DNA from 3 places in the Shouchella sp. JSM 1781072 genome. Region 1 is predicted to be linked to each of the others. Evidence: predicted binding sites of a transcription regulator. Region 1 holds the regulator's gene; each other region holds the start of a gene.
The links. Region 1 encodes LexA, which represses DNA repair genes until DNA is damaged. Its sites were predicted from a motif close to CGAACATATGTTCG; they were not measured.

Region 1 (7,174 bases):
GATAACCGATAAGCCTGGCATCGCACGTAATGCAGCCAACTGTTCAACTGGCTCGTGGGTTGGACCATCTTCTCCTACAGCAATACTGTCGTGAGTTAATACGTATGTGACAGGAACGCCCATTAACGCTGATAGACGAATCGCTGGTCTTACATAATCAGAGAATACAAAGAACGTTCCTCCAAATACTTTTAAGCCACCATGAAGCGCCATTCCGTTTAATGCACAACCCATCGCAAACTCACGAACACCAAACCAGATATTGCGACCAGCATAGTTGTCTCGCCCAAAGTTGCTTTCGTTATTTAAATTGGTTTTATTTGAACCAGCTAAGTCTGCAGACCCACCAAATAATTCAGGAACATGTTTTGCAAGCGCATTTAATGCTTCTCCAGAAGATGCACGCGTTGCTAGACTTTTACCCGCTTCATATCTCGGTAACGCTTGATCGTATCCTTCTGGCAAATCACCAGAAAATGCACGCTCATACTGTTTTGCTAGCTCTGGATTCGCTTCTTTATATGCAGCAAAAAGCTCGTTCCACTCATCTTCTTGTTTCTGACCTTGTTCCTTAACAGATGTGAAAAACTCACTTACTTCTTCAGGAATATGGAAATCTTTTTCGTACGTCCACTTATACGCTTCTTTAGTAAGGGCTACTTCATCAGATCCAAGCGGCGCACCATGGGATGCAGATTTGGCTGATTTATTTGGTGAACCGAAGCCAATTACTGTCTTCACTTCAATTAATGTCGGGCGATCAGATGTTTTTGCTTCCGTAATCGCTTTATTAATTTCAGCTAGATTCGTGCCATCTTCAACAAAAATAACGTTCCAGCCATAAGCTTTAAAACGATCTTCAACACTTTCTGAAAACGACTCATGTAAATCTCCATCTAACGAGATATCATTTGAATCATAAAGAACAACAAGACGATTTAATTTTAAATGACCCGCAAGTGACGCTGCTTCTGCAGACACACCTTCCATTAAATCACCGTCTCCACAAATCGCATACGTGAAATGATCAACAATTTCATGGTCATCTGTATTGTATGTCGCAGCTAAGTGACGCTCCGCCATTGCCATCCCTACTGCCATTGCAACACCTTGCCCAAGTGGACCTGTTGTTGCTTCAACGCCTGCCGTATGACCATATTCTGGGTGTCCTGGCGTACGACTTCCTAACTGACGAAATGATTTCAAATCATCCAACGTCACATCATAACCTGTCAAATGAAGAAGGCTATATAAAAGCATGGAACCATGTCCTGCTGATAAGACAAAACGATCTCGGTTTGTCCACTCAGGGTTTGCTGGGTTATGATTCATGTGATTTGCCCATAAATCCAACGCCATTGGCGCTGCGCCCATTGGCATCCCAGGGTGACCTGAATTGGCTTTTTCAATACTATCAATTGAAAGTGTTCGAATGGTATTTACCGCTAATTCTTCAATATTGTTTTTCATTTGTTACACCCTTTCATTCTTCGTACGTTTCCATCATAAACAAAATAAAAAAAATGTACAAGCCTGACGGGAGCTTGTACATTTAGTGTGGTGGATTTTGTTTTTGTGCTTTACTATCTTTTAGCTTTTGCGGTGTCACATCCGTACCCTCTTCATCAACAACTTTAACGGAATGTAGTTGATTTTTAAATGTGGAGCGGAACGTATTTAAATATTCTTTTCGAAGCGCTTGCTGTTCGTCTTTTTGCTGCTTCGTTAATCCTGATGTCTTCGCTAGTTGAGACAGTTCATTGATTCGGTCTAATTTTGATTTTGATAACAACGTCAATCACCTATCCTTCGGTTGTCATCATAGCATCTTCATTTCATTAGATCAACTCATCTGATTTTGTTTGCTCGTATTGCTGAAAACGCCGATGTACCGTTGCTTTTGAACAATGATAACCTAACCCATTTAACGTTATCGCAATGTCATGAAACGTTAGCTTTTTCTCTCGCAATCTAACAATTTCTTCAATTGGGAGGTCTTTTTTACTGCGTCCCCCACTACCTGTATCTTTTAAGTTGCGCTCCGGATGATACCCTTTTTCAATCGCTTTTCTCATCCCGCGTTTGATTTTCAAGTTATGTAATTTTCGCTGGTACTCTTCCACGATGGCTACGATTTCAAAAACCATCTCGTCTGCTTCTGATAAATGTAATGCACCATCGTTGTGACATGTATAAATCGTAATGCCATACTTTTGAAGTTGATATAGAATAGCAGTCCTCGCTCTTCCCCTACCAATTCTCGTCTCGTCTGTTACAAGCAAATGCGTAAACGTTTGTTTTTTTGCTTGATCTAAAAGAAATAGAAGATTATCGCGATCCAAGTCATATCCACTAGCAACCTCAGAAAGACAATCGCTCACTTCTATTCCATGTTGATGAGCCATTTTCACTAATTCATCTTCTTGACGAGCTAAAGACGTTTGTTGACTTTCTTTATCCGTACTAACTCGACAATATAAAATGGCTTTATTTCGTTTCATACTGTACCTCCCACTGCAATGTTTCAGCGACTAACGATCATTTAAAAGGATTACGTGACTGTCCGTATTGCTGTTTCGATCCTCTACTTGCTCGTTCTCATCACCATCAAAGGATAACAAACTACTAAACATAAATAAAACAGTAATAATACCAGCAATAATAATTCCTTTTTCTTGATTCTTCTTCATTATCGATCACCCGTTCGTAAGAATATTTGTTCTTACTCTAAGATACTTCGAACTTTTGTTCGTGTCAAGCATTTTTAGAACTTATGTTTGCGTTCGTATGTTCGATGTGCTAAAGTAAAGATAACGAATACATAGATAAAGCAGGTGAAGAGGAGTGTCTAAATTATCTACTAGACAAGAAGAAATTTTATTATTTATTAAAGATGAAGTAAAAAAGAAAGGCTATCCGCCTTCCGTACGTGAAATTGGGGAAGCAGTAGGTTTAGCATCAAGCTCAACCGTACATGGTCATCTTGCTCGTCTTGAAAAGAAAGGATACATTCGTCGTGATCCTACGAAACCTCGAGCAATTGAAGTGCTTTCGCTTGAAGAAGCACTGGACGAGCCTTCCATTATTCGTGAACGTGCACGCTATATTCCTGTAATTGGTAAGGTTACAGCAGGTAGTCCAATTACAGCGATTGAAAATATCGATGACTACCTCCCCCTTCCAGATCATATGTCTGGTCATGAACAAGTGTATGCCTTAGTTATTCAAGGTGAAAGTATGATCGAAGCGGGTATTTTCGATGGGGACCAAGTCATTGTGAAGCAACAGCAAAGTGCTGATAATGGTGATATTATTGTTGCGATGACTGATGAAAATGAAGCCACCGTCAAACGTTTTTTCCGAGAAAAGAACTACATTCGCCTTCAGCCTGAAAATTCAACAATGAAGCCGATTATACTAGACAATTGTACGATTTTAGGAAAAGTCATTGGTGTTTTCCGAACGATCCATTAAACATAAAGAAAGAGCACCGGAAAACCCAGTGCTCTTTTTTTACGCCTTTATTGATGATGGGCTTGACTGTCAGCCTCATTCTCTTCTTTTTTACTTTCACTATTTAACATGATTTTTAAAACAATCGCGGTCAGAAGAAACAAGACGCCGGCACTAATAAATACATACGGAATACCAAAACTCGCTGCAATTAAACCGCCTGAGACCGGTCCTAATACGTTTCCTAAAAAACGAAAGCTTTGATTATAACCGAGCACTTCCCCTTGCATCGATACTGGACACGCTTGGCGAATAAACGCTGTCGTGCAAGGAATTAATCCTCCTACCGCTAAACCAAAGACGAAGCGTAACACAATTAATTGCCAGAGTGAATCAACGAATGCTTGCGGAATGAAAAACACACCAGACAAAATAAGTAAAATGAGCATTACCTTTTCATGGCCCATTCGATCACCTAGCTGTCCCCATTTTCGAGTTGACAATAAGTTCCCTAAACCGGTTATTGAAAACGCTAAACCGGCTAAAAATGCCATATTTTCAACTGGCCCGACTAAATCATTAACGAATAGAGCTAAAAGTGGCTGGACGCTAAACAATGCCATTTGAATAATGAGCGCTACAACCATTACCATGATTAGCATAGGGGAACGAACAATAAATGCCAGTACCTCTTTTGCTGCATATTTCCGCTTTTTCTCACCTTTTTCTTCATAAATCACTTCTTTTACCCCAAAAACAACAAGTAGTGATGCGAGGGTTAAGATTGACGCGGTCAATACAAACGTTAATTCCATTCCAACAGTATCTGCGATCAGACCTCCAAACAAAGGTCCTAGTAAACCTCCAGAAACAGTACCTGTCTGTAAAGTTCCGAGCGTTTCTCCTGCTGTACGCTTACTACTTTGTGCTGCAATTAGAGCCATTGATGCAGGGATAAACCCTGTCGCAAGCCCCATGAAAGCACGCAGAACAAACAATGCCTCAACAGATTGAACATACCCCATAAGAAATACCGAGATGGCAATCCCAAAACCAGTTCCAATGAGTACTTTTTTTCGTCCGTAACGATCTCCAATTCGTCCCCAAATTGGCGCAACGAGAAAAGCAACTAAGAAAGAAATACCGAAAACAAAGCCAGACCATCTTTGAACATCTTCACCTGAATATTGTCCGAACGATTCAATGTAAAGAGATAAAAATGGAATGACCATTGTCATACTTGCACCAACAAACAAGTTGGCAAACCACATAATCATTAAATTACGCTTTTCCGCTTTTATACTGATCACCTTCGTTGTCTAAAGATCTTCCTTGTTTATTTCGCAACTCTAAATATATGCGAAAAAAAAACAGCCGTCAAACGCTCTCTCCTAGCTAAATCTGTAAGAAAAGAGTCTAAACAGCCCGTTTTCTTTCATTTCATTCTCTTTTCACACATCCGAAAAAATTTCATAGGATGACTATAACCCATACATAGGAGGCGAATGGAATGGATCTTTCAGATGAAATGGTATTGCTTATCACCATTCTTGTCCTGTTTTTGTTACTTGTCATTGTAGGAATTATTTTATTTTATCTTTAACCGCTTCAAAAAAGCGAAAGTGTTTGGTAGCGTATTTCAACTAAATTCGTTACACTCACTCCAAGCAAACGAACTTGGTGACGGATCTCTCCATATTCAAACCACAATTCTTGCACATACTGATATAACGCTTCACTTGTGTGAACGTAATCAGGTAAACTAATCCGCCTCGTTATCGTTTCAAATGATCGATAGCGAATCTTCAAGACAATAGTTTTCCCTTGTTTTTTTACTCGTTCAAGGGAAGCTTGCACTTCATCTGCTAAAAGTCTTAGTTTTAATAAAACATCTTCATCGGTTACAAGTGGTTGTGCATACGTATGTTCTTTTCCAACCGATTTTCGATCACGATGCAGTTTCAGCCGATTGTTATCAATGCCCCTTGCTCGTTTGTAATAAGATAAACCAGCTTTTCCGAAATGATGAACAAGATCAAGCTGAGTCATCTTGTATAAATCATCGCCTACATAGATGTTCAGACTGTGCATTTTTTCAGCAGTTTTTGGCCCGATACCTGGAAACTTCTCTACGGCTAGTTCTTTTATAAACGTCAGTGCCTTGTCTGGTGGAATGACAGTGAGTCCAGCAGGCTTTTTGACATCGGACGCAATTTTAGCTAAAAATTTATTATAGGATACGCCTGCAGAACTTGTTAGCCCCGTTTTCTCCCAAATATCAAGCTGAATTTGACGGGCTAATTTACTCGCACTCTTTTCATGATAATGATTATCCGTCACATCTAAATAAGCTTCATCAATGGACATGGGTTCTACTAACTCCGTATAAGTAAACATAATTTCCCGGATAGCGAGAGAAGCTTTTTGATAAGCTTTGTAATTGCCTTTTATAAAAATCCCTTCAGGACAACGTTTGTAAGCTTCATACGCACTCATCGCAGAGTGAATGCCATATTTTCTTGCTTCATAATTAGCGGTGGATACAATTCCCTTTCCACCAGTGGTTCGAGGGTGCTTCGCAATAATAACCGGTTTGCCTTTTAGCGCCGGATTATCTCGTTCTTCTACTGACGAAAAAAAGGCATCCATATCAATGTGAATGATTTTACGAGTGGTGTCTCGATTCGGTTCTGGAAGCTTAAAATCTTGCTCATCCATAAAAACGACGCCTCTTTCATTCTCGTTGTATACAATTCTAGTATATACGAACGTATGATCGAAGTCAATAAAACAACCTGATTGTACGAGGCTTTTATACCCGCTCTTATTGTAAGTGGATTCATTTAAACGTTTTTACTTACACCTACTGTATTTAAGGTAATCCTTCCCACCTAGCCGTTTTAATCATTAAAAAACCTTTTAGAACACGTACCTAACAAGCTGTAGGTGAATACACTGGCTTTAGAAAAAGGAGTGAAAGAGATGAATACTTATTCTAATGGGTATTTTCCTCAATACCCTTATCAGACGGGCATGCCACACTATCATTCGAATCGACATTCTCATGACGCAATAAATGGTTTTAATGGATTCGTGCCTCATCAAACAAATGAGTATCAGCAGATGCAGCAAAATAACAATGATTACGCTTCTCTACAGTCGAATCAACATCCGTATGTTCAAACGAATAGCCAGCATCTTTATGGCAATATGAAAGATCAATGTCAACAAATGAAAGATCACCATGTCGAATTAAAAATGTCTGATGGTCAAATGTTGGACGGCATCTTAACAGAAGTTCGCGAGGATGGCATTACGCTGTTGATTGGTGAAGACATTCATCAGGAAGAAGCTCGACAATTTGGTGGTTGGAGATACCGTCGCTATCGACCGAGGTTTTTCCCATATGGAAGGTTCGGCGGTATAGGCTTTTTCCCGTATTTTTATCCACCATTCTTTTTCTAAATATAAAAAAGTGGATTGCGCTACAAGAGTACTTTTTCGTGTACATGACTCCCCACATCTAAATTAACGGATTTCTTTGTAGATTTCCCTTTAAAACCTCGCTAAAAAGCGGGGTTTTACGGTTACATAAAGTTATTTCTGTAAGGAATCTATTTAACAGTCGATTATCTCAAACTAGGTTCAACGTGTCATTTGTCCCTAAAAAAAAACCCTCAACACAAGATGTGTCAAGGGCTTCCTCTTTTAGTAGTTCTGC
Region 2 (7,174 bases), 710 kb from region 1:
TCATCTGCACTTACTGGGCGAAATGTTCCTAATCCAACATGCAAGGTTAAATAAACAATCGAAACCCCTTTAGCTTTGATTGCATCAAGTAACTCCGTTGTAAAGTGAAGCCCTGCAGTCGGTGCAGCAGCTGACCCGAGTTGCTTTGCGTAGACCGTTTGATAACGATCGCGATCTTCCAATCTTTCCTTTATATACGGTGGGAGAGGCATCGATCCTAATTGATCCAGCAGTTCATAGAACACTCCCTCATATGAGAATTCAACAATTCTACCACCGTCTGCTTTTTCTTCAATACACATTGCTTTTAACTGTCCGTCCCCAAAAGTAACGACGGTGCCCACTTTCACTCTTTTCGCGGGTTTTACAAGCGTTTCCCAGCAATCACCAACCGTTTGCTTTAATAGCAGAAACTCAATTACGGCTCCGGTTTCTTGTTTTTCCCCGATTAATCGAGCAGGTAATACCTTTGTATCATTCAGCACCAAACAATCACCAGCAGAAAACTCATTTACGATATCCGCAAAAGTTTGATCGAACAGACGATCATGATCACGATCAAGCACGAGAAGCCTTGATTGACTTCGTGATTCTAGTGGTGTCTGCGCAATAAGCTCTTCAGGTAAATAAAAATCAAATTCGTTTACGTTCAACCCAATCACCTTTTTATTTGTACTCTAACTTTAGTCAAAACTTCTACTAGCATACCGTTGTATGCGTAAAACTGCAACCTTCTTATCTTCGAATCAATGAAAGAATAAGAGAAAGCACAATACTTATTATGATGCATGTCACAATCGGGAAGTAAATGGTCATATTTCCGTTTTTAAAAAGGAAGTCCCCTGGCAATCGTCCAAGCGGTATAAAGCGTCCTGCGACTTCCCAGATTAGCCCAATAACTAAGATAATGCCGCCAACGATCATAAGCGTTCTACCCATCACTCGGCTCCAATCCAAAGTGTGTATAGCTACTTGGTGTCGCAATTCGTCCCCGAGGGGTCCGCTGAATAAATCCAATTTGCAACAAATATGGCTCGTACACTTCTTCGAGCGTGTCAGCTTCTTCACCAATGGAAGCGGCAATCGTTTCGATCCCTACAGGACCACCATTAAAGCGATGGATAATCCCTTTTATTAATTTTTCATCAATATGATCGAGTCCGAGCGGATCAACCTGCAAACGCTCTAGTGCGTGTTGCGCAATATCTAAAGAAATGTTGTCTAATCCTTCTACTTGAGCAAAATCTCTTACTCGCTTTAATAGTCGATTGGCAATTCGAGGCGTGCCTCTTGATCTTCTTGCAATTTCAACTTCAGCCTCTTGCGTTAATTCAACATCAAATACAGTGGCAGACCGATTAATAATCTTTGCTAAATCGTCAGGCTTATAATAATCCAACCTCGAAAGAACACCAAAGCGATCCCGCAAAGGTGCGGAAATCATTCCTGCTTTTGTTGTTGCTCCCACTAATGTAAATGGCGGTAAATCGAGACGTACCGATCTCGCAGTTGGCCCTTTTCCTATAACAATATCAATACAAAAGTCTTCCATTGCAGGATACAAGATCTCTTCAATTACACGATTTAAGCGATGAATTTCATCGATAAATAACACGTCCCCTGGTTCCAAAGACGTAAGAATAGCCGCTAAGTCACCAGCTCTTTCAATAGCTGGTCCTGCCGTCGTTTTGATTTGTCCACCCATTTCATGAGCAATAATGGCAGCAAGCGTTGTTTTTCCAAGCCCAGGCGGTCCATATAAAAGAACATGGTCTAGCGCTTCTTGCCTTAACTTTGCTGCTTTCATAAAGATAGATAGATTGTCTTTCACTTCATCTTGACCAATATACTCTTCTAAAAGAGCTGGCCGAAGCTGTTGCTCTGTTTGTTCTTCTAACTCTGTTGTTTCCGCCGAAACGACTCGCTCATCCATACCCGTTCCCCCAATCTATGTACGAAGCATTAATGCAAGCGCGCGTTTAATGTATTCATCTGTCTCGAGGTCTTCTTCCACAAGCTTTTTCTTCACTTTATTTAGCTCTTTATCCACATAACCAAGTGCTTTTAACGCTTCCAAGGCATCAGCCAGATTGTCGGATTCCTGTTTGACTGCTTTGACATCAACTTCGAACAACGATGTAGACGTAAAATCATCTAACTTTCCTTTTAAGTCTAGAATAATTTGGCGTGCAGTCTTCTTCCCAATTCCAGGAAAACGCGTTAACAGCGCCTCGTCCTCTCGTTCAATTGCCTCAACAATTTGATCGGTTTGACCAGCTGCTAAAACCGCTAACGCCCCTTTTGGCCCAATTCCAGATACACTTAACAATTTTTCAAATAGACTACGCTCTTTTTTATCTTTGAATCCATACAATCGTTCAAAATCTTCACGAACATAATGATGTGTGACAACTTTAATTGTCTGGTCTTTTTCAACTGAAAAACGGTATGGATTTGCACACAGTAATTGATAGCCAATTCCATTTGTTTCTACGACTAAATGTGAAGGTTCAATTTCTACCAACACACCTTTAACATAATCAATCATTTATTCTCCTCCAAAAAAACCGAACATTTATTTCTATAGTAGCACACTCATTTTAAGACATAAAGACGGATATCCCGCAACATTCATTGAACGCCATGTCAATCTTGAACTAAACGTGAGGGAGTGGAAAAAAGCTTATCGTTAAGTCGATAAGCTTTACTACTAAATCTTTATTCCTAATAACGAGTCTGGCTACGAACCAATAACAGCTTGCAGTGCTTCTACAGACGACACTTTCAATCCAGTCGTTAAAGCGGCTCTTTCTGACTCCGTTAATTCATACGTACCCATTTGATTATAGGTTTGCACAATTTCTTTCGCTTCCGGTTGACCTGTATATAAGATTAGCTCATTCTCTTCTGAAATACCTAAGTACCCATTTTGCTTAACTTCAGGAGACAAATCTACAATTTCTTGCTTAAAATGAACAAATCCTTTTTTCTGATCAACCATTTGCCAATCACCATATTCATACCAAAAGTCACTCATTGAATCAACGGTTTCTTTCTTTATTACTTCACGGCTAACACCATCAGCAAAAACCGTCTCGAGTAAAAGTTCAACCTCGTTCTCGATTTGTTCTGATGCCACATTCGGTGGCTGTTGCACAGGTTTACTCTCATTCCAAATAATAAATGTACTATAAAACAAAATGACTGAAAAAGCTCCTAGCGTAAAGGGAATCCAGTGCTTGGTAATGATGTGTTTATACATATGTGTTGTGCTCCTATCTTTTCCTGATGCCATCCATTCTTACCATTCTTCTTTATTTCTATTCGAAGAAAACGACACAAGGTTTTCATATTTCTACCAGAAACTAAGAAAAGAACCATGTAAAATGGAACTATAGAAACGAGGAGTGATAGGATGAAAAAAATCAGTTTGCACTTATTGACTTTATTATTCATTGTTGTACTTGCCGCATGTGGAAGTGACAACACAACAGAACCTGAAAATGAAAGCGCAACAACAGACGAAACATTGACGATCCAAGCGTTAAACTGGCGGTTTGACCAAGAGGAATATGTTGTACCTTCAGGAGAAACGACCATTGAATTAGTAAACGCAAGTGGGAATCACGGAATTATTATTCAGGAGGCAGATAGTGGAGAAGATGTCGTTTTAAATCGAGCTGGCACAACTGTCGCTTCCCTAGAGCCTGGTGAATATCAAATTATTTGTTCCATTCCATGCGGAAGCGGTCATACAGAAATGGTCGCTTCATTAGTTGTAACCTAAAAAAAAGAAGGCAGCTGCCTTCTTCTTTTTTTAACGGCTTTTCTCAAATGGACGTTTTGCCGCGTGACCTAAATCTTTCATCATTGCCGCAAACGTACTTTCCACTTCCTTAAAAGCGGAACCTGTACGTAATTGATCATCCATTTTAGACATAGATTCATGCATGTCATGATCGGCAGTAATGGTTACATGTTTCCCTTTTCCCATCACCTTTTGAACATGACGATTCATTTTACTTTCAACGTCATGAGGTTTCCCATCCGCTTGGTACCCAATAACAACATCGTTATCTTTTACCATAACACGTGGCTCTTTCACACCATCAATTTTTTCAAGCTCAGTCGTCAACATCCCAACGTGCTTTCCATCATAATCTTTATGATAATGAGCTTTTGTTGATTTCGTTTGCATGGATGATTGCTTTGAAGAATGTTTGAATTGCATTCCTCTTCCACTCATCGTGTCGTTCGTACGATTAAGCATACCGTTTTCGTCTACCATCCCAGGTCGTCCGTTCCCAGTCATGCCACGTCCGTGAGACATTTTGCGGTTTTGATTGTAATGCGCTTTCGGATTATTCATGCGATCGTTCTTTTGCGAGAATCGATTGTTTTGATAATATTCTTTACCACCAACACCATTTCCATAATAAGGATAGTTGGCTGTATAATCATCGCCATTGTTATCATAACCCATTTGCGCTTCGCTTCCACGGTACATATTCCCATGTGTCTGAGATTGATCTGCACCATTACAAGCTGTTAATCCAGTGGCAACAATGGTTGCACATAAAAAAGAAGTTACGGTTTTTCTCATATTTAAAATCCCCCTTCTAGTGATAGTGTCCACTAAAAGAGGGATTCTAATCTGTTAGTTGTTGGATGGTAAATTAGCTTTCTTGATCGTCTGTTTCATCATAATTATTGAGTTGTTCTTTTGGCTCATAAGGTGCATATGAAGAAGGCGATGCATGCATCGTCTCCCACTGTGGCGCTTGATTGTGCGGGACTGCTTGTCGGTATCCATTATGATTTTCGTATTGAGGTTGAGGCTGGTACTGTTGCTCCATTTGCGGATAAAACCAACTTGTATTCGCTGTATTCCATTGTCCATCTTTCTTTACAAATGTTGGTTGTTCTTGTTCATTATTCATTCCTTGCATTGGTGCGTGATGATTTCCGTTCATTCCGCCCATTCCTTGCATCGGTGCGTGATGATTTCCGTTCATTCCGCCCATTCCTTGCATGGGCGCATGATGATTTCCATTCATTCCGCCCATTCCTTGCATCGGCGCGTGATGATTTCCATTCATTCCACCCATTCCTTGCATTGGCGCATGCTGGTTCCCGTTCATTCCGCCCATTCCTTGCATCGGCGCATGATGATTTCCATTCATTCCACCCATTCCTTGCATCGGGGCGTGATGATTTCCATTCATTCCACCCATTCCTTGCATCGGCGCATGATGATTTCCATTCATTCCACCCATTCCTTGCATCGGGGCGTGATGATTTCCATTCATTCCACCCATTCCTTGCATTGGCGCATGCTGATTTCCGTTCATTCCGCCCATTCCTTGCATCGGCGCATGATGATTTCCATTCATTCCACCCATTCCTTGCATCGGCATGTGCTGATTGCCATTCATCCCTTGCATCGGTGCGTGATGATTGCCATTCATTCCGCCCATTCCTTGCATTGGTGCGTGATGGTTTCCATTCATTCCGCCCATTTCTTGCATCGGTGCGTGATGGTTTCCATTCATGCTCTCTGTTTGGGGAGCATAAGTATTTTGCATTGAACCTTGAGAAGAGTTCCATTGATTCATCATATGCTCTACGTTATTATTTTGAGGCTGTGTGGACGGATTGCTCTGGTTTTGTGTCGGCATATACTGACTGGATTGATTTCCACATGAAGAACATGGAGGCTTTGGCGGAAGTGGTTTCGGTTCTGATTGGTATTTTTTCTCCGTTTTTGGTGGCGCCTCTAGTGTTTTTGGTACATCAAACGTTTGGATTTCACTCGCGTTTGTTTTAGGATTTTTTAAAGGTTGAATTTTTTCTTTTTTGCTTGTTACAGGTTTTTCCTCTTTTTTCACTGTCTTTTCTTTACGGACAGCAACCGTTGGCGAAGGGATTTTCACTTTCATTCCAGGCATCAACATCTCGGGATTTGTGATCGTATGGTTTGCTTGCTTAATTTGCTTAGCTGATAAATCATATTTATCCGCTAATTTCCCTACAGTTTCTCCCTTTTGTACAATATGAATTCTCATCGGGTCATTCCCCCTGTTATAGGCATTCGTACACTATATGCGTACAATCTCCATAATGTTCTCTTAAAAAAATCATATGAACATGAAGGATCGCATATGCCGAAGAGGTTGTAATTTTTTATTTCACTGAAATTAACATTCGATCTAGCGCAATCATTGCATACTTGGAAATGTCAGGTGGTACACTAATTTGGAATTGATACGTTCCATTTTTTAAAGAATCAAGTGACCAGCAAAGGTGCTCTATATCAATTCGATTCATCGTTAAACAAGGACACATATAAGGATTTAATGACTTGATTGTCTTATCAGTATGCTTCATTGCCAAACGATTTACTAAATTCATTTCCGTTCCTACTGCCCATTTACTTCCTGATTCAGCTTTTTCAATGATCTGAATAATGTGATGGGTACTCCCTGCTTCATCAGCCGCTTGAACGACCTCATGGCTACACTCTGGATGAACGATTATATTGATTTGTGGATCTTTGTTTCGTAATTCTTGTATGTGGTTAACGGTAAATTTTTCATGAACGGAACAATGACCTTTCCAAAGAATGACTTGCACATTCTCTCTATTCGCTTCATCTGTAAACTCCAGTTCATTTTTTATTGGACACCAAACGGCCATCTCCGAAAGCGGAATTCCTAAGTCATATGCAGTATTTCGCCCTAAGTGTTGATCTGGCAAAAATAAAATCCGTTGCTTTTTAGTCAATGCCCATTGAACCATTTCTTTAGCATTTGAAGAAGTTAAACAAGCGCCCTCGTTTTCACCACAAAATGCTTTAATTTCTGCCGTAGAATTTACGTAGGTAAGAGGCACGATTGAATCTCCATACATATCCGTTAGTGTGTTCCAAGCCCTCTTCGTTTGTGAGAGCGTTGCCATATCCGCCATTGAACAGCCTGCTGCTAAATCTGGTAGTAACACTCGTTGCGTGGAATTTGTTAAAATGTCTGCCGTTTCTGCCATAAAATGGACCCCACAAAACACAATAAATTCTGCATTACTTTCGCCACATTTTTTTGCAAGCTGCAGTGAATCTCCTGTAAAATCAGCAAATTGAATCACATCTTCTCTCTGATAATGATGCCCTGGAATGAAC
Region 3 (7,174 bases), on a different contig from region 1:
AACAACAATTAACGAGTTTAGTGAGTTGGTTTCCTATATTAATAAACCTAGCGCCTATCTAACTTTTTTGCTCCCGGTAGTGTTGGTTCTTTTATCGATTGGGAAGAAAAAGGAGGCGAAATTATGAGGAAATGGGGGTTGATTTTACTTACACTAATCTTATTATCTGGCTGTTGGGATGAGCGGTTGGTAAAAGATATTAACCTTATCTATTCTCAAGCGCTTGATAAGACCGATGAAGAATTAATTGAGACAACGATTGTAACAATTGGTGGAGCTCCTAATGAAAGTGGAGCTCAAACAGCAAGTTCACAAGAGCCGGCAATTATTTCTGCCGTAGGGAATACACCTAGAGACAGTCGCATGAACTTAGATCGAAAAGTATCTGGCGAGCTTTATGCATCTAAAAACCGCGTCACGTTATTAAGCCAAGCATTAGCTGAAGAAAATATTTACTCTTTACTTGATGTCCACTATCGATCGCCTTTATCAACAACAAACGCGCGCATTGCTGTAGTAAAAGGCGATGCCAAACGAGCGCTTTATGTAAAAACTGCTGAAACCCCATTGATTAGTGATTACTTAGGGGATTTATTAGTAGGTTCAGAAGCAGTGGATGCGATTCCGAAAGCTTCGATGGAGAATGTGCTAAGCGCCCTTTTCGACAACGGTATAGATTTCGTATTACCTTTATTGCACACCATTGATCATGAGAATGTCGCGCTAGAAGGCTTGGCGCTCTTTGATAATGATCATATGACTGGGCAAATGAACGCAGATCAAACCTTGCGATTAATGTTAATGGATCGTGAGCGATTAAAGCCTCAGCGCCTTAATATTAGAGTAACCGATAACGAAGAGAATCGAGTGCATAACTATGTCACAGTTGATGTAGAAGAAAAGAATAGAGAACTTACCGTGACAAAAGAAGCTTCTAAACAATTTAAAGCTCATATTGATGTGGCGTTAACCTTGAACGTTGTTGAATATCCTAGAGATACGCTTTACATCGAAGAGCACGTAACAAAGTTGAATGATGAAATAAACAACAAGTTACAGAAAGAATCAGAAGAAGTACTCCGTATTATTCAAGAAGCCAACTGTGACTATTATGGAATTGGAAAACAGATAAGGGCCTTCTATTATGACGATTGGCAGGGTATGAACTGGGAAGAAGCGTATTCCACAACGCCGTTAACAGTAACGATAAATACAGAAGTGATTTATCACGGGATTGTGAATTAAAGAGGTTTGATAAAAGAAACGAACGGTTAAGGAATATAATAGAAGGACGATGTTAGACTCAAATAAGGAGCTGAAAATCCATGTCAACTGTACTCGCAGGAATACAACTCTTGCCAAATCTTAAAGAAGACCACACAGGAGGAATGATACAACATTCACTCAAGCTTGTAGAGGAGTCTGGTTTAAAGTATGAGGTAGGTCCTTTAGAAACAGTGATTGAGGGAGATTTTGATTCAGTCATGACGCTCATCAAGTCGATACAAGAAGATGCGATTGAATCAGGAGCAAGTGAATTGCTGTCAAACATTAAGCTACACTATCGCAAAGATGGCGTATCGTTTGCAGATAAAAAATAAAAGATAAAATCCGCACCGATTTGTCAAAGAGGTGCGGATTTTTTCTATCCTTCTTAATTATGATTGTCTATCCAAGAAACAACCTCTTCAATCAACATTTCTTGTTGCTCGGCTACAGTTATGTCCGCATCGCCATCCCCAGATTGTTCACCGTACACGCCAAAATAAGCATGATTTCCGCCCTCTATTTCAATATAGTCGGTGGTAGGTGGAAGATTTTCGCGTGTATCTTCAATTTTTTCTGGCGTACTTAAGCCGTCTTCAGATCCAAAAAGGGATAGGACAGGCAAAGAGGATTGATACAAATCGTCATTACTTGCTGCATAGGCTCCCAATAGTATAAGACCACTTATCTTGTTTAAATGATCGTCAGCGTACATCGCAGCAGCAGCCCCACCCCGATATACCAATCAAGATCAGGGTCTTGATCAATAATTTCATTGGCTTTGGAACGATCTAAAATGGATAAGTTAAGAGTCACAGAAGGAACAGCTACTGTTATCCTTTGTTTTGAAAGTTCTTGTGCTACATAAGCATAGGCGTCAGGCTCAACTTTTGCGCCAGGATAAAGAACGATTCCAACTTCCGCGTCTTCTGCAGTGTAAACGAGCCAATCATCTTCTGTAGGAAGTGGCTCCGATAGTTGAATCCCTTGAATGTCGGTTCGGTCGTATGTGAATTGAGTCCAAGTAAAAAAAGCGATGATCAATAGAAGGATAATGGAAGACAGTAGAAGAAGTATCCGTTTCATCCATTTTTTCATAATAAAGAGCCCTTTCCAAAGATGTTATTAGTATGATCATAGTGCAAGGGAGATCTCAATTCAATTGTACAAATAGAGTGAGAGGCGGGAATTTTGATTAATGAACACGAACATATTTTCTTGTTTTTTCTTGATATCGAATATACGTTCGTGTATAATAAAAGAAATAAAAGGAGGGCTTGCTATGATAAAGGGTGTATTACAACGAGCGCTAGAAAATAAAGGTCGTGTAACAATGATTTATATGAATGCGAATGGAGTCATTTCACAGAGAGTCATTTCGGTCTTGTATTTAAAAGAACGCTGGTTTGTAGCCTATTGTCATAGCAAACGCCAGCGTAGAGTATTCACATATGACAATATCTTGTCATTAAACCAAATGAAAGATCTTGTGTCATAGATCAAGCCGAGAATAGATGGTTTTCAGTCTTAAAAAAGCCACTCCATAAAGGAGCGGCATCTTATGAATTAACGACTTTCTTCATCATCGCCCCAGCAATCTGTATTTTTGATCTCTGGATACTTAGAAGAATAGAAAACGGGGTCTTTTCCTTGTTTCCGTTGTTCGGTGTAATCTTGAAGCAAAATAACGGCTTTCTTTGTGAGTAGCAATATAACAGTGATATTAACAATAGCCATTAGAGCCATGAATAGATCTGCCATTGTCCAAATAAGTTCAACTGTCGCAATACCACCTAGAATTCCCATAATGATAAATGCAACTCGGTAAATCGGTAAAAAGCGAGCACCGTTCTTTAAAAACTCAATGTTGGTTTCACCAAAGTAATAATTCCCTAAGACAGAACTATACGCAAAGAATAGTAGGGCGATAGCAACAAAAGCACTTGCCCAATCACCTATATGTTGAGACATCGCAAATTGAGTAATCGTTGCCCCTTCTCCATCGACATCCATGTATCCAGATGACAATAGAATGATAAATGCGGTAGAAGTACAAACGAGCATCGTATCAAAGAAAACGCCAAGTGATTGGAATAACCCTTGTTTTGCTGGGTGCGAAACATTTGCCGCAGCGGCTGCATTTGGCACGCTCCCCATACCAGCTTCATTTGAGAATAACCCTCTTCGTGCACCTTCCATAATCGCTGCACCAAAGCCGCCTCCGACTGCTTGTGTAAGACCAAATGCTTCACTGAAAATTAACGAAAACACGCCAGGTATTTGATCTATATTGACGAAAATAATGTAAAGTGCAACCCCCATATACGCAACCGCCATAAAAGGAACAACAAGTTGCGTTACTTTCACAATTCGTTTGACCCCGCCGAAAATAATAACGGCTGTGACTGCCGCTAGAATAAGTGCCATGAGCAAGCGGTTTGTATCAAAAGCGGTTTGGAAGGAATCGGTAATGGTATTGACCTGCAAAGCATTAAAAATCATTCCAAAACAAGAAACGATTAAAATGACAAACAAGATACTTAGCCAGCGTTTTCCTAATGCTTTATGTATGTAGTAAGCTGGACCTCCGCGATAGCGATCGCCATCTTTCTCCTTGTAAAGTTGACCAAGCGTACTTTCGATAAAACCTGTTGCCATACCGACAGCTGCAATGATCCACATCCAAAAAACCGCACCAGGTCCACCTACTGTAATGGCGAGGGCAACACCTGTAATATTACCGGTTCCCACTCTAGCTGCGGCGCTAATCGTAAAGGCTTGGAAAGCGGAAACTCCTGTCTTACTGCTCCGTTTTTCTGTGATGACGCGGAACATCTCTGGGAACATGCGAATCTGAACAAATTTTGTACGGATAGTAAAATATAATCCAGCAATAATAAGTAAACCAATTAGTATGTATGTCCAAATTATATCGTTAACTGGGTTAACAATCCCCTCTAAAAAAGGTAACTCTAAAGCAAATCCATCTTCAAACATTCCACCAATCCTTTCTATAAAGTATGCGGTTCCAATACCCTTAATTAGAACTTGTTAAACGATTTCGAATTAAACATATACAGGTGAGATAAGATATCGCTAAAACGATATTTCAAAAAGTGTTATCTTTTTTTTATTCATTATGCTGTTCTCGAAATTGTTTCCAAGAATTCTTGAGCCCGGCATAAGTTCCGATAGCTGCACTTCCATAAAAGAAACCCATGAAAATTCCAGCGGACAAACTATGAGGATGACTAAAAAAAATAGACATAGCAAGCCCTAGTAATGTGGCAATAGTCGGGACAAATGAAGGCTTAATAGGGAAGACAACTTTTATGAGTTGTGTAAGCACTAACACAATCGGAACCGCTATGACTCCGTCCCAAATGTTTGTATGAATGGTTGGATAATCCATTATACCCATCCTTTATCGATTTTTAACTTAGTTTGTGTTGTGGACTAGAGAATTATTCAAAAGGATTCAGTTTGAGTTTATCGAATTAGCTATAACTGAAAGAAAAGAGGAGGAGTAGAAGGTGATCGACGTTCAAAAAGCTGATGACGCGCACATTCCAGGAATTATCTACGTCTGTCGCGCGGGTTATCGTGATGTTTCTAAGTGCATATTATCAGAGTCGTACATAGAAAAGCAGTGTGAAACGTATTACAATCCTGATCGCATTGCTAAAGAAGTAGGAGAGCCGACACATTCGTGGGGAGGCTATTTTGTAGCCTTAGATCATGGTCAAGTTGTTGGCGCAGCAGGAGGCGGAATGACGAAAAAGGGAACGGGCTGGCTCTATGTCATTTACTTAGACCCACAGCGCCGAAATGAAGGAATAGGTACAAAGCTTTTAGATGCAGTTACACAACAACAGAAAGCGTTCGGAGCTAGAGAGCAATTCGTCACCGTGCAACGAGGTAACGTAAAAGGTATTCCTTTTTACGAAGCAAGAGGATTTATTTTTCAAGAAGAGATTGTCTCAAATAATCTTGATAAAGAGCCTGGAGCCGTCGTGTATAAGTTTAGACGATCAATCTAAATTGTTCGGTCAAGAAAATGATGAATAAATAGATGGTATAGAATGCAACGAGCACACATGAAAAAAGCTTGTATGTATAGGGTTTCGTTAGCTAATTAAACGTTTGATTAAAAAAATTATCTTAAACGGGCGAGTACAAAGAAATGTTTCAAGCTATAGGCTACGCCATGCAGGATAACCTGGATGAGAAGAGTATCCAACAAACGGAAGTTCTTATAAAGAAGATGCTAAAAGCGAAATAGTGATACTGGTTAAAAAACTAATCGTTAAATAGATGAAAGGTATGCGGGTAGTTCATTTTCTGAAATGACTATGATCCCATGTTTTCTAATTAAATTTGTAGTACGTTCATAAACCGTTAAAGATTCAAAAAATTCATTTAAAAAAAGGAGTGTTCACTCAACATGTACAATCCTAGAATAAATCTACCAATAAAACATGAGGAAGTTCCCTCATTAAGAGAAAAGATAGGTTGGGCTAGAAGAGATCAAGATTTTCCTGCTTTACTTGAGCGTTGTAACTTTTGGGTAGGGGTAAGAAACGAACATCAGGAGTTAATTGGGTTCGGTTATGTATGTGGAATGGGCTTAGAACACGGTTATTTAGAAGACATCATGGTACACCCGCACTATCAAGGAAATGGAATTGGTGTCAAACTCGTCAAAGCACTTTTAGTCGAGGCGGATGCATTTGGATTAGAGATTGTAACAGTCTCTTATGGTGCCGATAAACAGAGCTTTTATGAAAAATGTGGATTTACTCACGGTGGTGGAGGAGTTTGGAGTCATTCGTAGATTATGAAGGGAGACGATAGCATGCCGAAAAAAGGATTTATTTTCCTGTTTAGTGTCATCATTTTCCCTCTAGTTGTTACATCGCTTCTCACACTATATCGATTCATTGCAGGCCGAGAAGTGGGATTGGAGCAATTTTTATCTAACTTTTTAGGGTACGCGGTTGGAGGGCTTTTTGTTGGCTTTATTTGGTACAACATTAAGAAATTAGACCAATATGATAAGAGGTAAGGGGCATAAAATGACCCTTGGCTCGTAACCATCATTTTTATGAGACAACAGAAGAAAAAAGAGTGATTTTCACTGTGAAATATGATATACCAGTAGAGGTGGAAGTTGTGTAGCGTCGTTTTAAAATGTTGAAAGAAGTGAAAAGATGTCAGTTATTGCAATACTGTATTATACAATTATGTTCATCATCCTCCCAGCTTTGCCTGCGTATGTCCTGTATCGGGTGTACTTTATTAATAAGAAAAAAATCTATTCATTCTTTCTATTATTATATCCATTTAGTCTGATGGTGCTTAGTCGTATGTTAAACCCAGGGGGAGTAGAAGGCTTGGAATCGATGATGTATAGTTCGATTTTAGGTCTTGTATCAATTTCATTACTTTTTAGTGTGTTGATTATTATTTGGTTGAGATATAGACGAGAAGTGTAGTGAAGGCGATCGGTGTAGATCGTCTTTTTTGGTAGGCGTAGACTCAATAAGAAAAATTGTGGAGAGCAGGTAAATGTTTGTTGTTTCCTAGTCTCATTTGCCGTGCTCAAAAAACCTATATCTTTCTTTTCATAGATTTGCTAAGATGGACAACATAAAAGTTGCTTGTTTTTTCAGACTCTTATAAACGGAATGTTTAGCGAGTGTGCGAAAAGGGTAGGTAAAGCTGGTGTGCTGTTTATCGGTACACGAAATCAAAGGCAAAAGGAGGGGCATGGTGCAACGTACTTTAAGGTTTATAGGAATAATGTCGGTCATGATTCTCTTTCTTTTTTTGAATGGAGAAAGGGCTGAAGCATCGACAAACGTAGGGTTTGTGGAGAGTGATGCACCACTCAATGTGAGGGACCAGC

Region 2: ruvA (Holliday junction branch migration protein RuvA) is a predicted target of LexA. The motif match lies at 2,569-2,582, and genes of this name have one in related genera.
Region 3: ACE1TH_RS12045 (WYL domain-containing protein) is a predicted target of LexA. The motif match lies at 2,502-2,515, and genes of this name have one in related genera.

What each region holds. Positions count from the first base shown of each region.
Region 1 covers NZ_JBHFQE010000001.1:901,467-908,640, reverse strand. The annotation lists gene tkt (transketolase) at 1-1,470, opposite strand, end outside; gene ACE1TH_RS04810 (DUF896 domain-containing protein) at 1,553-1,792, opposite strand; gene ACE1TH_RS04805 (YneB family resolvase-like protein) at 1,839-2,501, opposite strand; gene ACE1TH_RS04800 (hypothetical protein) at 2,532-2,690, opposite strand; gene lexA (transcriptional repressor LexA) at 2,845-3,474, shown strand; gene ACE1TH_RS04790 (MFS transporter) at 3,522-4,730, opposite strand; gene dinB (DNA polymerase IV) at 5,062-6,171, opposite strand; gene ACE1TH_RS04780 (hypothetical protein) at 6,436-6,918, shown strand; gene glnA (type I glutamate--ammonia ligase) at 7,162-7,174, opposite strand, start outside.
Region 2 covers NZ_JBHFQE010000001.1:1,609,847-1,617,020, forward strand. The annotation lists gene queA (tRNA preQ1(34) S-adenosylmethionine ribosyltransferase-isomerase QueA) at 1-653, opposite strand, end outside; gene ACE1TH_RS08600 (DUF2905 domain-containing protein) at 736-939, opposite strand; gene ruvB (Holliday junction branch migration DNA helicase RuvB) at 932-1,933, opposite strand; gene ruvA (Holliday junction branch migration protein RuvA) at 1,949-2,548, opposite strand; gene ACE1TH_RS08615 (BofC C-terminal domain-containing protein) at 2,741-3,262, opposite strand; gene ACE1TH_RS08620 (cupredoxin domain-containing protein) at 3,416-3,787, shown strand; gene ACE1TH_RS08625 (YhcN/YlaJ family sporulation lipoprotein) at 3,818-4,603, opposite strand; gene ACE1TH_RS08630 (LysM peptidoglycan-binding domain-containing protein) at 4,677-6,065, opposite strand; gene nadA (quinolinate synthase NadA) at 6,184-7,174, opposite strand, start outside.
Region 3 covers NZ_JBHFQE010000002.1:489,929-497,102, reverse strand. The annotation lists gene ACE1TH_RS12065 (GerAB/ArcD/ProY family transporter) at 1-127, shown strand, start outside; gene ACE1TH_RS12060 (Ger(x)C family spore germination protein) at 124-1,245, shown strand; gene ACE1TH_RS12055 (thiamine-binding protein) at 1,326-1,601, shown strand; partial or broken gene ACE1TH_RS12050 (alpha/beta hydrolase) at 1,655-2,352, opposite strand; gene ACE1TH_RS12045 (WYL domain-containing protein) at 2,549-2,764, shown strand; gene ACE1TH_RS12040 (alanine/glycine:cation symporter family protein) at 2,833-4,263, opposite strand; gene ACE1TH_RS12035 (hypothetical protein) at 4,397-4,678, opposite strand; gene ACE1TH_RS12030 (GNAT family N-acetyltransferase) at 4,800-5,306, shown strand; gene ACE1TH_RS12025 (GNAT family N-acetyltransferase) at 5,711-6,100, shown strand; gene ACE1TH_RS12020 (hypothetical protein) at 6,122-6,331, shown strand; gene ACE1TH_RS12015 (hypothetical protein) at 6,477-6,761, shown strand; gene ACE1TH_RS12010 (N-acetylmuramoyl-L-alanine amidase family protein) at 7,096-7,174, shown strand, end outside.